One region of the Dasania marina DSM 21967 genome, then DNA from elsewhere that is predicted to be linked to it. Evidence: predicted binding sites of a transcription regulator. Region 1 holds the regulator's gene; each other region holds the start of a gene.
The links. The regulator sigma-54, encoded in region 1, starts transcription at its own class of promoters, with help from an activator protein. The targets are predictions, from matches to a motif close to TGGCACANNNNTTGCNNT.

Region 1 (3,749 bases):
CTGAGCCGGAACGGCCGCTGATGATAATTAGCCTCATAGTGCTCCTGTGTGGCTGTTATTAATGACTGTGGTTTATGACTATAAGCTTAAATAGCAAAGGGTTTATAGCTAAGCGTTAATGGCTATATCAAACAGCTCTTGGCTGGTTTTGGCGTTGCGCAGTTGCTGGCAAAATTCGGCGGTGCTGAATAATTTGGCCAGGGTAGCTAGCACCGCTAGGTGTTCATCCTGCGCTTCGTTAGGCACGATAAGTACAAACAAGATATCTACGGGCTCACCGTCTATCGCGTCAAAGTCTACCGGCTGTTCTAGTTTAATCAACGCGCCGGTAATGCTACTGCAGTTGTCTATGCGGCAGTGGGGTATGGCTATGCCGTGGCCTAGGCCGGTGCTGCCCAGCTGCTCGCGGGCAGTGATCTTGTCGCATAAGTCCTCACTGTCTAGCGAAACTATATCCTGACATATAAATTGGCATGTAGTTTCTAGAACGCGTTTTTTGCTGCGCCCTTCGGCACCACAGAGGGTGCGCTCAAGGGTAAGAATGGAGGATAAAGACATAGAATTTCGCGATTACTGTGTGAGCGTGCTTGGGGTTAATGGGCTAATAACTTTTGACTTTTTCTTTATGTTTAATCAGTTGGCGGTCAAGTTTGTCGGTGAGCGTGTCTATCGCAGCATACATATCTTCAGACTCTGAGACAGCGAATAAATCGGCGCCAGCAACATGGACGTTAGCTTCTGCTTTTTGGCTGAGTTTTTCAACGGTTAAAGTGACATTGGTGTTAGTTATTTGATCAAAATGGCGTTCTAGGCGGGAAAATTTGCTGCTGACGTAATCTCTAAGGGCTGTAGTAACTTCGACATGGTGACCGCTAACATTAATTTGCATGGCTGGCTCCTTCTGACAGGGTTAAAAAGTAGTGCTGCACGGCGTGCGGACTCTTTAATTGAATAGGGAGGAAGTGGCTCCCGTCTCTTTCAGCTTAGCGTAATTTTGGCAGCCTGTTTAGTTCGCCTGCTAAGAATCTCGTCGCTGTGTCGGTAGTTTTTTAAGTGTTTGATTATTCAGCTTAAACCAGCCGCTTGCGCTCATTAGAGGGCGGTATATTAAGCGACTCGCGGTATTTGGCTATGGTGCGGCGGGCCACTTTGATGCCCTGTTCGCCCAGTAAGGCGGTAATTTTACTGTCACTGAGTGGTTTTTTGGTGTTTTCGGCGGCTATGAGTTTTTTGATCAGTGCCCGTATCGCGGTGGAGGAGCATTCGCCGCCGGAGTCGGTGCTGACATGGCTGGAGAAAAAATACTTGAGCTCAAAAATACCTCTGGGCGTATGCATGTATTTTTGGGTGGTGACCCGCGAGATAGTGGATTCGTGCATTTCTACCGCCTCGGCGATGTCGTGCAGTACTAAAGGCTTCATGGCCTCGTCACCGTAATCCAAAAAGCCGCGCTGGTGCTCGACGATGCGGGTGGCCACTTTCATCAGGGTTTCGTTGCGACTTTGTAGGCTTTTTAAAAACCAGCGCGCCTCTTGCAAGTTGTCGCGCAAATAGTTGTTGTCGCTGCTATTGTCGGCGCGCTTAACCATGGAGGCATAGGTGCTGTTAATACTGAGTTTGGGGGCGGTATCGGGGTTGAGCTCGACGGTCCAGCGGCCTTTGATCTTTTTAACAAAAACATCGGGTACTATATATTCGGTTTGGCTGCTGGTAATGGTTTCGCCGGGGTTGGGGCTAAGGCTTTGGATAAGCACTAGTGCGGCTTGCAGCTGTGTTTCTTTGAGTTTGCTACGGCGCATCAATTGGGCGTAATCACGGTTGCCCAATAAGGCCAGGTGGCGAGTAGTGACAAGTTTGGCTTCTTTTAGCCAAGGGGTGTCGGGAGACAGCTGGTTGAGCTGTATCATCAAACACTCTTGTAAGTCAGCTGCAGCCACCCCCGGCGGGTCAAATTGCTGTACCCGGTGTAGTACTGCCACCACTTCGTCCAGCTCTAGTTCGGGGTATTCTTCGCTAAAACCGGAGAGTATATCTTCGGGGGTTTGGGTGAGCCGGCCATTGTTGTCTACGGCATCAACTATAGCCATGGCGACGGCTCGGTCCAAGTCGGAGAGTCGGGTCAGGTTGAGCTGCCAGTAGAGGTGATCTTGTAATGATTCTTCGGCGCTGTTGTTGGCGTCAAAGTTATAGTCGTTATCGCCGCTGGCTGATGAGCCGTTACTGCTGGGGCTGTTATTGGTGTAAACGTCATCCCAGTTGGTGTCTACCGGTAGGTCGTCGGGGATGTTGTTTTCAGCCCAGTCACTATCGGCATCGGCGGCGGTGCTGTCGGCTTCTTTGCTGGTGGGTTTTTCGTTGGGTTGGCTGAGGTCTACCAGCTCGGCTTGCTTATCGCCTTCTTTGGCTGGGCTGTCGGCTTCGCTTTCTTCGTTCACCTCTAGCATGGGATTGCTTTCTAAGGCTTGTTGTATCTCTTGCTGTAAATCTAGGGTGGAAAGCTGTAATAGTTTGATCGCTTGCTGCAACTGCGGCGTCATGGTCAGCTGCTGGCCAATTTTAAGTTGTAGCGATTGTTTCATAGTGACTAATTATTACTTTTCCGCACAAGGAAGTCGCGCCAGGTGGGTGGTTTTACCCTTGGTGCAGGCTATTAATGCCAGTGATTAATGAGGACAACTTAAGGCCTAGTGTAGTTTATGCAGGTTCTTATAGGCAATAAGAAAGCAATATTTATACCGCTTTTTTTATGGCTATGCACCACAGTAGTTTAAAAGCTGCACAGCTTATAAAACAAACTGGTGGCCCAGATAAATATCCCGCACTTTGCGGTTATTGAGCACGGTTTCGGGTGAACCTTCGGAGATGATGTGACCATCGCCGACGATATAGGCTTTTTCGCAGATGCTAAGGGTTTCTCGCACATTGTGGTCGGTGATTAGCACCCCTATATTAAGGTTTTTTAAATGCTTAATAATGTTTTTAATATCGCCCACCGAAATGGGGTCTACGCCAGCAAAGGGCTCATCCAATAAAATAAATGCCGGTTCAGTCGCTAGCGCGCGGGCGATTTCTACCCGGCGGCGTTCGCCCCCCGATAAGGCCATGCCCAAGCTGTCGCGTATATGGGTAATGTGCAGCTCTTGCAGTAACTCTTGCTGTTTAGCTTTGCGTTGTCGGCGGCTTAAGTCTGCGCGGGTTTCCAGTATGGCCATAATGTTGTCGGCCACGCTGAGCTTGCGAAAGATAGACGCTTCTTGGGGTAGGTAGCCTATGCCTTGTCTAGCGCGGCCGCCCATGGAGAGGCCGGTGAGGTCTTTATCGTCCAGGGTGATGCGGCCGCGGTCTGCGGTGACTATGCCCACTATCATGTAAAAGCAGGTGGTTTTACCGGCACCGTTAGGCCCTAATAAACCGACGATTTGGCCGCTTTCTACGGACAGTGAAACATCTTTAACCACTTCCCGGCCTTTGTAGGCCTTGGCTAGGTTACTGGCTAACAGCGTCGGCATGGCTATCCTTTAGGTCGGTTTTGGGGTTGGTATGATCGTCGGTTGGTGCGCTGGCCTTGTCATTGCCTGTTGTGTTGGGCTGTACCGTAGGGGTAGGTGTTGGGGTAGCTGCAGAAATAGCTGCAGGGGTGGGCGCGTCTACGGCGGTAGCTGACACATCGTCGCTTACGGGGGCTGGTACGGATACGGGCTCTGGTTCAGGGGCTGGCTTAGGTTCTGATTCAGACTCTGATTCAGGTT
Region 2 (3,749 bases), on a different contig from region 1:
AGTTATGTGCAGGCCATAGCAACCAGCACATAACTCGTATTCCATTAGCCTCCGTTTAATAGCGCTCTAATCTCAGCTAGCTGCTCCTCGCCTTCCTGAAAGATTTGATGGGTTTGCTCGGGGCTTAGCGCTATTTTCTGAAACGCCGGTATCGACGAGTCTTCATCGGCGGCAGGCATGCTGCCACCGCTCTGGGTAGCGTAGAGGGAGGCCACTTGCACCAAGCCGCAGTAATCCAAATCATCCTCGCCTTCGCTGTGGCGCAACCAATCACCATACTCTCTAGCCACCGCCACCAGCTCTGGCGCAAAATCCCACTTCTCTAATACCATGCCGCCGATATGACCACTGAGCAGCATAATCACCGTATCTAAATGCTGCTGATCGGTGCTCAAGTCATAAAAGTTATCCGCAAAGCTGATAATCACTAGCTCACCGATGCGATGTAATACACCGGCCAGCATGGCCTCATCTTCGTTAAAAATAGGTAAATGCTTAGCCAATACATAGCTGAATGCCGCGACCTCTATGCTTTGTCGCCACAACCGCTCCATGCGTTCTATGGCGGCATGGGAGTCGGACTTAAACAGTGACAAGACTGCAAAGCTGGTTACCAATTGCTTGGTGGTAATAATCCCTAAACGCGATATCGCTGCTTGGGTATTACTGCAGGGGGATACACCTCGGTACAGCGGGCTGTTAGCTGTTTTTAATAGTTTGGCAGCAATGGCTGGGTCGGTATTAACCAGCGCCGCTATATCGGCCAAGTTACTGTCTTTATCATCGGCTTTTTCACGAATTTTTAAGGCGGTCTCTGGCAAGCTGGGCAACACAAAACGCCCCGAGGCCAATTCCTGCTGAAACTCGTGCAATAAGATGCGGCCATCTTCCCCAGCCTGCGACTTCATATCTCCCACCACAAAACCGCCGGTTTCACTGTTCATGCCGCGCTGCAATTCATCTAATACTGACTTGCTCAGGGAAAAATACAAAATATCACTGGCCGCGATAGCCTTATACATTCTGGGGCGCAGCCGTGCTATGGGTAACTGCGCCCTACCTTCGCCAGCCTTTAAAACGTTTTCACGGCCATCTTTTGCCGCTAGGGCTATCTCTCCCTGCACCAAATAATATTCATCAATATCGATATCACCAACATCAAATAAAACAGTGCCCTTGGCCGCTTTTTCTATATCAATATAAATCGCCACATGCTCAAACAGCTCATGATCTAAACGATTAAAGGGGGAGAATTGCGCAATTAACGCTAATTTTTCACTGCTTTCCATAATTTACGGTTATCACCTAGTAAGTTGTTATTCACTATAGATGATAATAACGCTTACTACTCGTTAGGTTCAAAACAAAAAACCCGAGCTAGGCCCGGGTTTGATAGATTCGCTACTCATAATAGTCAATATTAGGCTTTCGCTTTTTTACGGCTCCAAGCTAAACTCGCTAAACCCAAACTCAATAGACCTAAACTACCGGGCTCAGGCACATTCCTAGTAATAGTTTCTTTCACCTTGATATTGACGAAGGCCGCCGTAAATGAATCAGCGGTTAAACCACCTGCGCGTAATTGAGTTAAATCCCAAGCTGCACCACCAGTGCCCAAAGCTAATGCGCCATAATGATCCCAGCTCAAATTACTACCAATATTACTACCATAGGCGCTAGCACAAGTTGTAAAGCCACCAGCACCATCGGCCTTATAGCCGGTGCCAGTACTATCCATACCCAAAGCGGTAGTATTATCACCACAATAAATACTGGAGTTAATCACCGCATTCAATAAAGCCTTGTCACTAGCAAGGCCGGCAGCTATAGAAGCATAAGATAGTCCACCATCGACAGTGTCTCTATCTTCATCGGTGACCAAGATAAGGTTTCTAATTGAGTTGGCCTGCGTGGTATAGCCCAGTGCAGTATCTATACCCGAGTAACCATCCTCAGTACCGCCGGTTAATACCAAAGTGCCCGTAGCAGTACCAAACTCTGCAGCAGTCCCCAAGCTACCACCACCGACTGTATGCTCATGGCCAGCATAATGAACACCACCGCTACCCGAGGTACCACCAAAACCTGTTAATCCATATTGAGCACTAAATGGGTCGACGCCCGCAGCTGCCGCCAGTGCCGTATCTAGTGAACTTATCATGCCGCTTAGCCAGGCATGCTCACCCGACATGGACCCTGACTCATCAACGACAGCGATGATATCTGTGGTAATAGCTGTAGCCATTACCGGTAATGCTGTAGACGCGAATACCGCCACAGCCAACTTAGAAAGTTTCATTTTATTGATCTCCTTTAAACTCTATTTTGCCAGAACAATACACCCTCATTGCTGGCTCGGAGTGTAAACAGAGCAAAAAATAGACCACTCTAATCATTCACAATAAAAAACAAATACTTAGCATTAAACGAGTTACATTAGCGTAAAGATACTCGACAGTTATAAAACCCCTTTCACCAATATTTAATATCTTTTTGTGATATAAAGCACTGCTGTTATTATTATTTATGTTCACACTTATTTCCTGTGACAGCCATCACAAATTTTATCTTTCATATGCATAAAAAAGTAGTTACGCCGCTAAATTAAACCTGATAATTTTTTCGACAGTTAGCGCTTATTTTTTAACAAACTTTCTATCACGTCTAATTGCGTTTTCATAACAGCGATTTTATCCGCCATATCCTCACGCTCTTTATGCGCCTGCGCCACATCCTTGCTATTTTGTTCGGCGCTCATCACTTCTAAAATAGTGCCTACCATCATATTTAAAAACACAAATGCGGTTAAAAATATAAAGGTTAAATAATACAGCCAACTAATGGGATAAACCGCCATGGTTTCATACATCACGTCGGTCCAGTCTTCAAAAGTCGCTATCCTAAATAGCGTAAGCATAGAAATGCTAACATCATCCCATAACACGGGATTGATATTTTGAAACATCAACGAGCCTATCGCCGCGTAAATATAAAAAATAATAAACATTAACAAGGCTATATAGCCCATGCGTGGAATAGCTTTTAATAAGGAGTTAATTAAAAACCGCAGCTCTGGCACCACCGACACCAAGCGCAACACCCTAAACACTCGCAGTAATCTGCCCACTAACACCGCATCGGCATTTTCCAGCGGCACTAGACTCCCCATCACCACCAAGGTGTCAAACACATTCCAACCATCAAAGAAAAAACGCTTTTTGTTTTCACACACCGCAAAACGCAAGCAAAGCTCTATCAAAAAAAATACTGTCACTGCCCAATCCAGCACCCACAGCGCTTGCTCGGCCATAGGTGGAATATCATAGGTTTTAGCCCCTATCATTAACGCCGACAGCACAATAATAAATATCACCAAGCCCTGAAACCACTGGCTGGATTCTAAAAATTGTAAGCGCCTTAAAAACGCCCATGAAGTAGGGGATTGCATAGCGGTATTTTTCATAGAGGTTTTACGCGTAGTACTTAGATGTTTATGGCGCCGAGAAACAGCACCATAGTAATAAAGAATGATAGATAAGGGGTAAAGCGGGCATTAGTACGCGGTTAACCTATGCTACTAATGCCGCCGTATTCTTTTAAAAACGATTCACTCTATGCAAACCATCTAGAGCCGCCACCCTATAGGCTTCGGCCATAGTGGGGTAATTGAATGTGGTTCTCACAAAATATTTTAAACTATTAGCCTCACCTTCTTGGCTCATCACGGCCTGGCCTATATGAATAATCTC
Region 3 (3,749 bases), on a different contig from region 1:
GCTGTATTTGTTCATAGTGCTTATGGCTCGCTGTGGCGGTTGTTGTGGTGTAGTTGTGGTGTAGCTGCGAGTAAAGCATAAGCCTGTGTCAGGGCGGGCGTCATTAGGGTGAAATACAAGGCAAAAAAAAGCCCGCACCATGAGATGGTGCGGGCTTTAGCTTAGCACTTAACAGCCGTGATTAGCAGCTGTAGTACATGGCGAACTCAACAGGGTGAGTCGTCATGTTTAAGCGCTGTATCTCTTCTTTCTTCAGCTTTATGTAAGCGTCGATCATGTCGTTGTCCATAACGCCGCCAGCGGTTAAGAATTCACGGTCTACATCTAAGGCTTCTAGCGCTTGCTCTAGGCTAGAGGCAACCGTTGGGATTTCAGCGGCTTCTTCTGGCGGTAGGTCGTATAAGTCTTTATCGGCTGCATCGCCAGGGTGTATTTTGTTTTGGATGCCGTCTAGCGCCGCCATTAACAATGCGGTGAAGCATAAGTAAGGGTTGGCCGCGGGGTCGGGGAAGCGCGCTTCTATACGACGGGCCTTAGGATTGGGTACATAAGGAATGCGTATAGAGGCCGAGCGGTTACGTGCCGAATAGGCCAGCATAACAGGGGCTTCAAAACCGGGAACCAAACGCTTGTAAGAGTTGGTTGCTGGGTTGGCAAAGGCGTTAATGGCGCGGGCGTGCTTGATAATGCCGCCTATGCAGAATAAAGCTTCTTCTGACATACCTGCGTAGGCATCACCAGACATTAGGTTTTTACCGTCTTTGGATAAAGACATGTGTACGTGCATGCCAGAGCCGTTATCGCCCACTACTGGCTTAGGCATAAAGGTAGCCGTTTTGCCGTAGGCGTGCGCCACATTGTGTACACAGTATTTTAAAATTTGAACTTCATCGGCTTTAGGTACGATGCTGTTAGGGCCTACGCCTATCTCACATTGGCCAGCGGTGCCGACTTCGTGGTGATGTACTTCTATGGTTAGGCCCATGGCCTCCATAGCGTTACACATGGCGCCACGTAGGTCGTGTAAAGAATCGACCGGAGGCACTGGGAAATAGCCGCCTTTAACACCCGGGCGGTGGCCAGTGTTGCCATCGGTGAAGGTTTTGTTAGAGGACCAAGCCGCTTCTTCAGAGTTGATTTCAAAGCCTACGCCAGACATTTCGGTATGCCATTTAACGTCGTCAAAAACGAAAAACTCAGGCTCTGGGCCAAATAGGGCTGCATCGGCGATGCCGGTGGCACGCATATAGGATTCGGCACGCTCCGCTATAGAGCGAGGGTCGCGGCTATAGCCTTGACCGGTAGTGGGCTCAACAATATTGCAACGCAAGTTTAGGGTGACGTCGTCGGTGAAGGGGTCGATAACGGCGGTAGAGTCGTCAGGCATTAAAATCATGTCTGAGTCGTTAATACCTTTCCAGCCGCCTATAGAGGATCCGTCAAACATTTTGCCTTCTTCGAAAAAGCCTTCGTCTACTTCTGAAGCTGGTATGGTGACGTGATGCTCTTTACCGTTGGTGTCGGTAAAGCGCAGGTCTACCCAGCGTACATCGTTGTCTTTAATTAGGTTCAGAGTGTTCTCTGACATGTTGAGCTTCCTCTCTATAAGGTTGTTAATTAACTATGGTTTACAACTATAGCTGTAGTCGTTTCGATTGCGAGTGAGTATATAGGGTTTTGCCTTGGCTTACCTCAGCTCCCTCGCCATCGAGCTAAGTTCAGGCTATAGCTTGCTATTAGCAATCGCTATGCCAGCTTGTGCGGCCTGCTAACCAACTGATTAATAAGGAGATTATTTTACCTCCACATTTCGTGATAGTTGCATGCGCACCATCATGGTGCGGTTGTGCCTGATATTGGTGCGCTTTGTGTGAAGAGGTTTTGGGATCTTTCTAGCAAGGGTCTAGGCCGCTAAGCGTTTTGTTGTGGGCTAAACTGGGTATAATTGCCGGCCATTTTTTATCCCCCTGACAGGGCTAGTGACATTATGAAGTTTATCGTTAAGTTTTTCCCCGAGATTACGATTAAGAGCAAGCCGGTGCGCAAGCAGTTTGTGAAGAACCTTAGCGATAACCTTAAAAAGTTACTAGGCCCGTTGCATGAGTCGGTGCGTATACAAAAAGACTGGGATAAGCTGGTGGTGCACTGCAGCTCTAATGATGAGCAGCTGCGCGGGCAGATGATAGATACCTTGGCTTGCACCCCCGGCATTGCCTACTTCTTGGATGTGGTGGAATTCCCCTTGGGGGATATGCAGGATGTGTATGAAAAAACGCAGCAGATTTGGGGTGAGCGGCTAACGGGCAAGACTTTTGTGGTGCGCTGTAAGCGGGCGGGCAAGCACGATTTTAACTCCACTGATTTAGAGCGTTATGTGGGCGGCGGCTTGTTGCAGCACACTGCGGCGGCAGGGGTAAGGCTGCGCGACCCCGATGTAACGGTAAACTTAGAGGTGCGCGACGATAAGCTCTATGTGGTCAACGACAAGCACGCCGGTCTGGGAGGCTTTCCACTAGGCAGCATAGACCCGGTACTGAGTTTGATTTCTGGCGGTTTCGACTCTACGGTTTCAACCTACCTCACCATGAAGCGCGGTATGCGTACCCATTTTTGTTTTTTCAATTTAGGTGGTCGCGATCACGAAATAGGAGTGAAAGAAGTCGCCCTGTATTTGTGGCTGAAGTATGGCTCCACTTCGCGGGTGCGTTTTGTAACCGTGCCTTTTGAGGGGGTGGTATCAGAAATTTTACAAAACATAGATGATTCGCAAATGGGCGTGGTGTTAAAGCGCATGATGCTGCGTGCGGGCACCAAAGTGGCTGAGTCTTTAAACGTGCAGGCTCTCGTTACTGGCGACAGTGTTGCGCAGGTGTCCAGCCAAACCCTGACCAACCTAACAGTGGTGGATGCTGCTACCGATATGCTGGTGCTGCGGCCGCTAATTACCATGGATAAGGGCGATATTATCGATCTCTCTAGAAAAATTGGCACTGAGCCTTTTGCTGCTGTGATGCCCGAGTACTGCGGCGTGATTTCGGTAAAGCCTACCACTAGAGCCAAGATGGATAGGATAGTTAATCAGGAAGAAAAGTTTAACTTTGATTTAATTGATGAGGCTGTGGCCAATGCCCAGTTCGTCAATATCGATAAAATTGACTTAGCTGAAATGGCTAGTACTGAGGTAGAGGTACTAAACGTACCTATACAAGACGGCATTATTATTGATGTGCGTCACCCCAGCGAAGAAGAGCGCAAGCCTTTAAAAATTAACAATGTGACAGTAGAAAAAATACCTTTCTATGAATTGCACGGCAAGTTTGCCGAGCTGGATAAAAACAAAGTGTATTTATTGTATTGCGATAAAGGTGTGATGAGCCGCCTGCATGCCTCACACTTAGTGGAGCAAGGCTATAGCAATGTTAAGGTGTATCGCCCGCTGTAGTTTCTAGCTGCCGGTTATAGCAAACAAATAAATCGTTAAACTCTCTCAGCCTGATGGGGCTGAGGGAGTTTTTTTATGGGTAGTTGTTTTACGCTATGGGCGTTGGCTATTGTCGACCAACCCCTAAAGCCCAAGGGCGGGGCTGCTCATATTGATATTGGATATTTTTAGCTTATCGCTGTCAGGGGCGGTTTCATCGTGCACTAGGGTGATGGTTAGCTCGGCGTGGCCGCGGCTGTATTGAACTATGCCGCTATAACTGATGTAGCGGGTGCCTAGCAGGCTTAAAGCGCTGGCTAGGCGTGAA
Region 4 (3,749 bases), on a different contig from region 1:
ATCTATTTTTGTGCAGCGTCAGCTATTTATTGAGCTGGGTGGGTATCCCGCTATTTCGTTAATGGAAGACGTGGCGCTGTGTAAGCAGCTGCGTCGCCGTGCTCGCCCTAGTATTGTGCCTCAGCCGGTGCTCACCTCTAGCCGTCGCTGGTTACAGCGGGGGGTGATCAAAACCATAGCGTTAATGTGGTTGCTGCGCTTGGGCTATTTTTTAAAGTTCAGCCCACGGTTATTACACCGGCTTTACTATGGGTGAGTTCGTCTATCCGCGTTGTAAAATTCTGGTATTTGCGAAAGCACCGGTGGCGGGGCAGGTGAAAACCCGCATGCAGCCGCAGCTTAGCCCTGCGCAATCGGCACAATTACATAAAGAATTACTGGGACATTGCTTAACAACCCTACAACAGGCGCGGTTGGCACCGGTGCAGTTGTGCTATAGCGGTGAGCATGAATGCTGGCAGGGTTTGCGGCAGCGCTATTGCTTGGAGATAGTCGAACAGGGTAAGGGTGACTTGGGTCAACGTATGGCCGGAGCTGCCGTCCATGCCTTGGTAGATGCCGAGGCGGTGCTGTTGTTGGGAGCCGATTGCCCTTTTATTGACGCTGCCTATATAGCGCAGGCTCTGCAGCGATTGCAGCAGGGAGTCGATGTGGTGTTTGGCCCTGCCGAGGATGGTGGCTATGTGCTGTTGGGGTTTAAACGCCTGTGGCCGCAGCTGTTTAGCGGCATTAGCTGGGGTAGTGATCAGGTGCTGGCGCAAAGCTGTAGTGCTTTAAAGGGGGTAGACAGTCGTTATCACTGTTTAGCCCCCTTGGCCGATATAGATAGGCCCGAAGATTTGCCACTATTACGAGAGCTGCCAGCTTTTAAGCACTGGTGATACTGCGGCCAGAGCTGTTGTTATTGGCCATACCCTTGGGGTCATATAAGCGATTTTGTTGGTTGGCGCCGCGTAATAAGTCCAGCGTTTGATTAACCACTAGGCGGGTGCGTTGCAGTATGCGCTCGTTAACGGCATTTAAATGCTGGCACTCATCCCATTGCTGGGCCAGTTGTCGCCACGCCTTGGCTACTATCGGTGACTCTTGTTCGGCAGCATTGAGGGTGGCGGTTTCATCCGCTAGGCCTGCTGCCTGTAGGGCGTGCATGCGAGTGTGGGCATGCTGCTTAAGGTTTTTGACCAAGCTATTTTTGTCAGCTAGCAGAGTTTTAATATTGTCGTAGTCGCGGTTTTCTAGAGCGCTACGCTCTTGTAATAGCAGCTTATGTAGCTGGGTAGTGAGGGGTAGGTCTTTGTGGAAGGTGGCTAGAAGCTCTGACCACAACTGCGGTGAAGTTGCCATAGGATTAAACCTTTTGAATGTTTTATATTTGCCTTTTGCTCGCTAGGCGAGCGGGTGCTCAAAGAGCGGTTCAGTGCGCGCTATTTGCCGAAGAGCGCATCTGAACTGAGTAATTTTTCAGCGATTTTGTTGTTGTCTATACGGTATTCGCCGCTTTCTATGGCGGCTTTGATGCTGGCCACGCGTTCCTCGTTCACTTCAGGCAAGTCTGCAAGCTTGCCCTCTAAGCTTTTAAGGGTTTGCGCTTGGCTGCTTAAGTTAACTTGGTCGCCGCTAACGGGAGCTTTAGCATTGCTATCGACCGCAGCGCTTTTGCTTTGCTCGGCTTTGGCGCCGTTCTCGTCCTTGCGATCAGTACGCAGCTCGTTGCGGTTTGGGCTTCCTAAGCCACTGATATCTCTAACCATTTCTCTAATCCTAATTGGCAAATTAAGGCAAATATAAAACGTTCATGGTATTTATCGGCAGTAATGCCGCGAACTTTAACATATTTACCTTTTTTATTACGGGTTTCTGCAGGGTGTTTATAAACTGGCCTGCACGGCTCCAGGCCCGGTGACACGGGCGTCGATGACGCGTTTTGATTGTCTGTTTTGCACCTGTATTTGCTGCCCTTGGCGGCCATCGCTGAGGGCGATGGCGGGGGCCTTAACGGTTAAGCTGCCAGATTCGGCGCTGAGCACCACGGCGTCGCCTCTTTCTACCATCAAAGAGGCCTGTAAATAGCTGCTGGAGATGACTACGCCAGGCTTAAGTGCACGGCTGGCTTCCATCCCCACCACATCACTTTTACGAAAATAATAACTGCCCCGTATGCCGCCTAAATCGACTTCGCGTAGGTCTAGGTGCTGAGGGCTGAACTGGGTGTCTTTATTGATGGGTCCTGCGGCGACCACGACGGGGTGAAAGAGTTGTATCTCAATAGGCACATACAATGACCAGCGTCCTGGCTGCGAGCAGCTAACCTTGAGGTTGACGCGGCCTACGGTGTTATTATCATGGCGCTCTACTGCCAGTGCTTGGGCGCAGTCGGCCATGCTTAGGCGTGAATCTAAGGCGTTAATTTGATGGCTGATACGGCTGGCATTGGGGTAGCGTTGCTGTAGCTCACTGCGGTAGTCATCCATAAAGAGTTTTATGCTGCTGCTAATGTCAGCCGCGCTGGTATCGGCCTGCACTACCGCGGGGCTGAGCGAGATTAGGGTGCTTATCGCTATTAAAATACTACGTGCTTTCATTAACTTAGCCTATGCTTTATCTGTTAGTGCGCTAAATATTGCTGCTTTGCTGCCGATGACATATTGAAGTCGAAAAAATGACGCTCAATAGCTCGTTCAAGAAATACTGCAAGTAGTATGCCGTTAATGGCCGTGAGCGGGGTAATGGTGCTAGAGTGCTATGTTCTCACTAGCACCGGGCCAAGCCGGTTGGTTTGATGAGACTAACGTAATCGTTATTGGAGAAAAATATGGCAGGTGTACTCGATACAGTCAATCAGCGTACCCAGCTAGTCGGGCAAAACCGCCTAGAGCTACTGTTGTTTCGCCTAGATGGTGCGCAGGTATACGGTATTAATGTGTTTAAGGTTAAAGAGGTGTTGCAGTGTCCTAAGCTGACCAAGATCCCCCAGCGCAATCCGGTGGTGAGAGGCGTCTCCCATATACGTGGAGGCACTATCCCGATTATGGATTTGAGTTTGGCTACCGGCCAAGGCGAATTAGACGACATAGAGAGCTGCTTTGTTATTATTACTGAATATAATACGGCGACGCAGGGCTTTCTCGTGCGCGGGGTAGAGCGCATTATCAATATGAACTGGGGTGATATACATCCACCACCCAAGGCCTCGGGGCGCGAGCATTATTTAACGGCGGTCACCAATATCGATGGTCGTTTAGTGGAAATCATAGACGTAGAAAAAATTCTGTCTGAAGTTTCGCCCATGGTGGAAGAAATTTCCGCAGGGGTAGTCGATGACGATATCGGCGTGGAGGCTGCGAGCAAGCACGTATTAATTGTCGATGACTCGGCTATAGCCCGTAAGCAAATTAAACGCTGTGTAGAGAGTATAGGCGTAGAAACAACGGTGCTGAATGATGGCCGCCAGGCCTATGAGCATCTGTTGGCATTGGCTGACGAGGGCATCGATGTCTCTAAGAAATATATGGTGATGATTTCAGATATAGAGATGCCGGAAATGGATGGCTATACCCTCACCTCAGAGGTGCGAGCCGATGCCCGTTTGGCTAAGTTACATGTGGTGCTGCACACCTCGCTCAGTGGTGTTTTTAATCAGGCTATGGTGAAAAAGGTAGGGGCTGATAATTTTTTAGCCAAGTTTAACCCTGATCAATTAGCAACCATGGTTACCGATAGAATTAAGGCCGTTAATGCAGGGGAGTAGG

Region 2: the regulator sigma-54 is predicted to act here: its motif matches at 2,369-2,386, upstream of B067_RS0101785 (PEP-CTERM sorting domain-containing protein).
Region 3: the regulator sigma-54 is predicted to act here: its motif matches at 1,737-1,754, upstream of glnA (glutamate--ammonia ligase).
Region 4: the regulator sigma-54 is predicted to act here: its motif matches at 2,688-2,705, upstream of flgA (flagellar basal body P-ring formation chaperone FlgA).

Annotation. Positions count from the first base shown of each region.
Region 1 is NZ_KB891579.1:30,944-34,692, forward strand. It holds gene rapZ (RNase adapter RapZ) at 1-37, opposite strand, end outside; gene B067_RS0108990 (PTS sugar transporter subunit IIA) at 109-558, opposite strand; gene hpf (ribosome hibernation-promoting factor, HPF/YfiA family) at 602-889, opposite strand; gene B067_RS0109000 (RNA polymerase factor sigma-54) at 1,071-2,579, opposite strand; gene lptB (LPS export ABC transporter ATP-binding protein) at 2,784-3,509, opposite strand; gene lptA (lipopolysaccharide transport periplasmic protein LptA) at 3,487-3,749, opposite strand, start outside.
Region 2 is NZ_KB891575.1:400,923-404,671, forward strand. It holds gene B067_RS0101780 (HDOD domain-containing protein) at 45-1,289, opposite strand; gene B067_RS0101785 (PEP-CTERM sorting domain-containing protein) at 1,421-2,299, opposite strand; gene B067_RS0101790 (ion transporter) at 2,630-3,463, opposite strand; gene sthA (Si-specific NAD(P)(+) transhydrogenase) at 3,597-3,749, opposite strand, start outside.
Region 3 is NZ_KB891575.1:172,974-176,722, reverse strand. It holds gene glnA (glutamate--ammonia ligase) at 182-1,588, opposite strand; gene thiI (tRNA uracil 4-sulfurtransferase ThiI) at 1,988-3,442, shown strand; gene B067_RS0100700 (hypothetical protein) at 3,566-3,749, opposite strand, start outside.
Region 4 is NZ_KB891592.1:92,695-96,443, forward strand. It holds gene B067_RS0119125 (TIGR04283 family arsenosugar biosynthesis glycosyltransferase) at 1-256, shown strand, start outside; gene B067_RS21045 (TIGR04282 family arsenosugar biosynthesis glycosyltransferase) at 249-881, shown strand; gene B067_RS0119135 (flagella synthesis protein FlgN) at 868-1,344, opposite strand; gene flgM (flagellar biosynthesis anti-sigma factor FlgM) at 1,425-1,751, opposite strand; gene flgA (flagellar basal body P-ring formation chaperone FlgA) at 1,869-2,582, opposite strand; gene B067_RS0119150 (chemotaxis protein CheV) at 2,813-3,748, shown strand.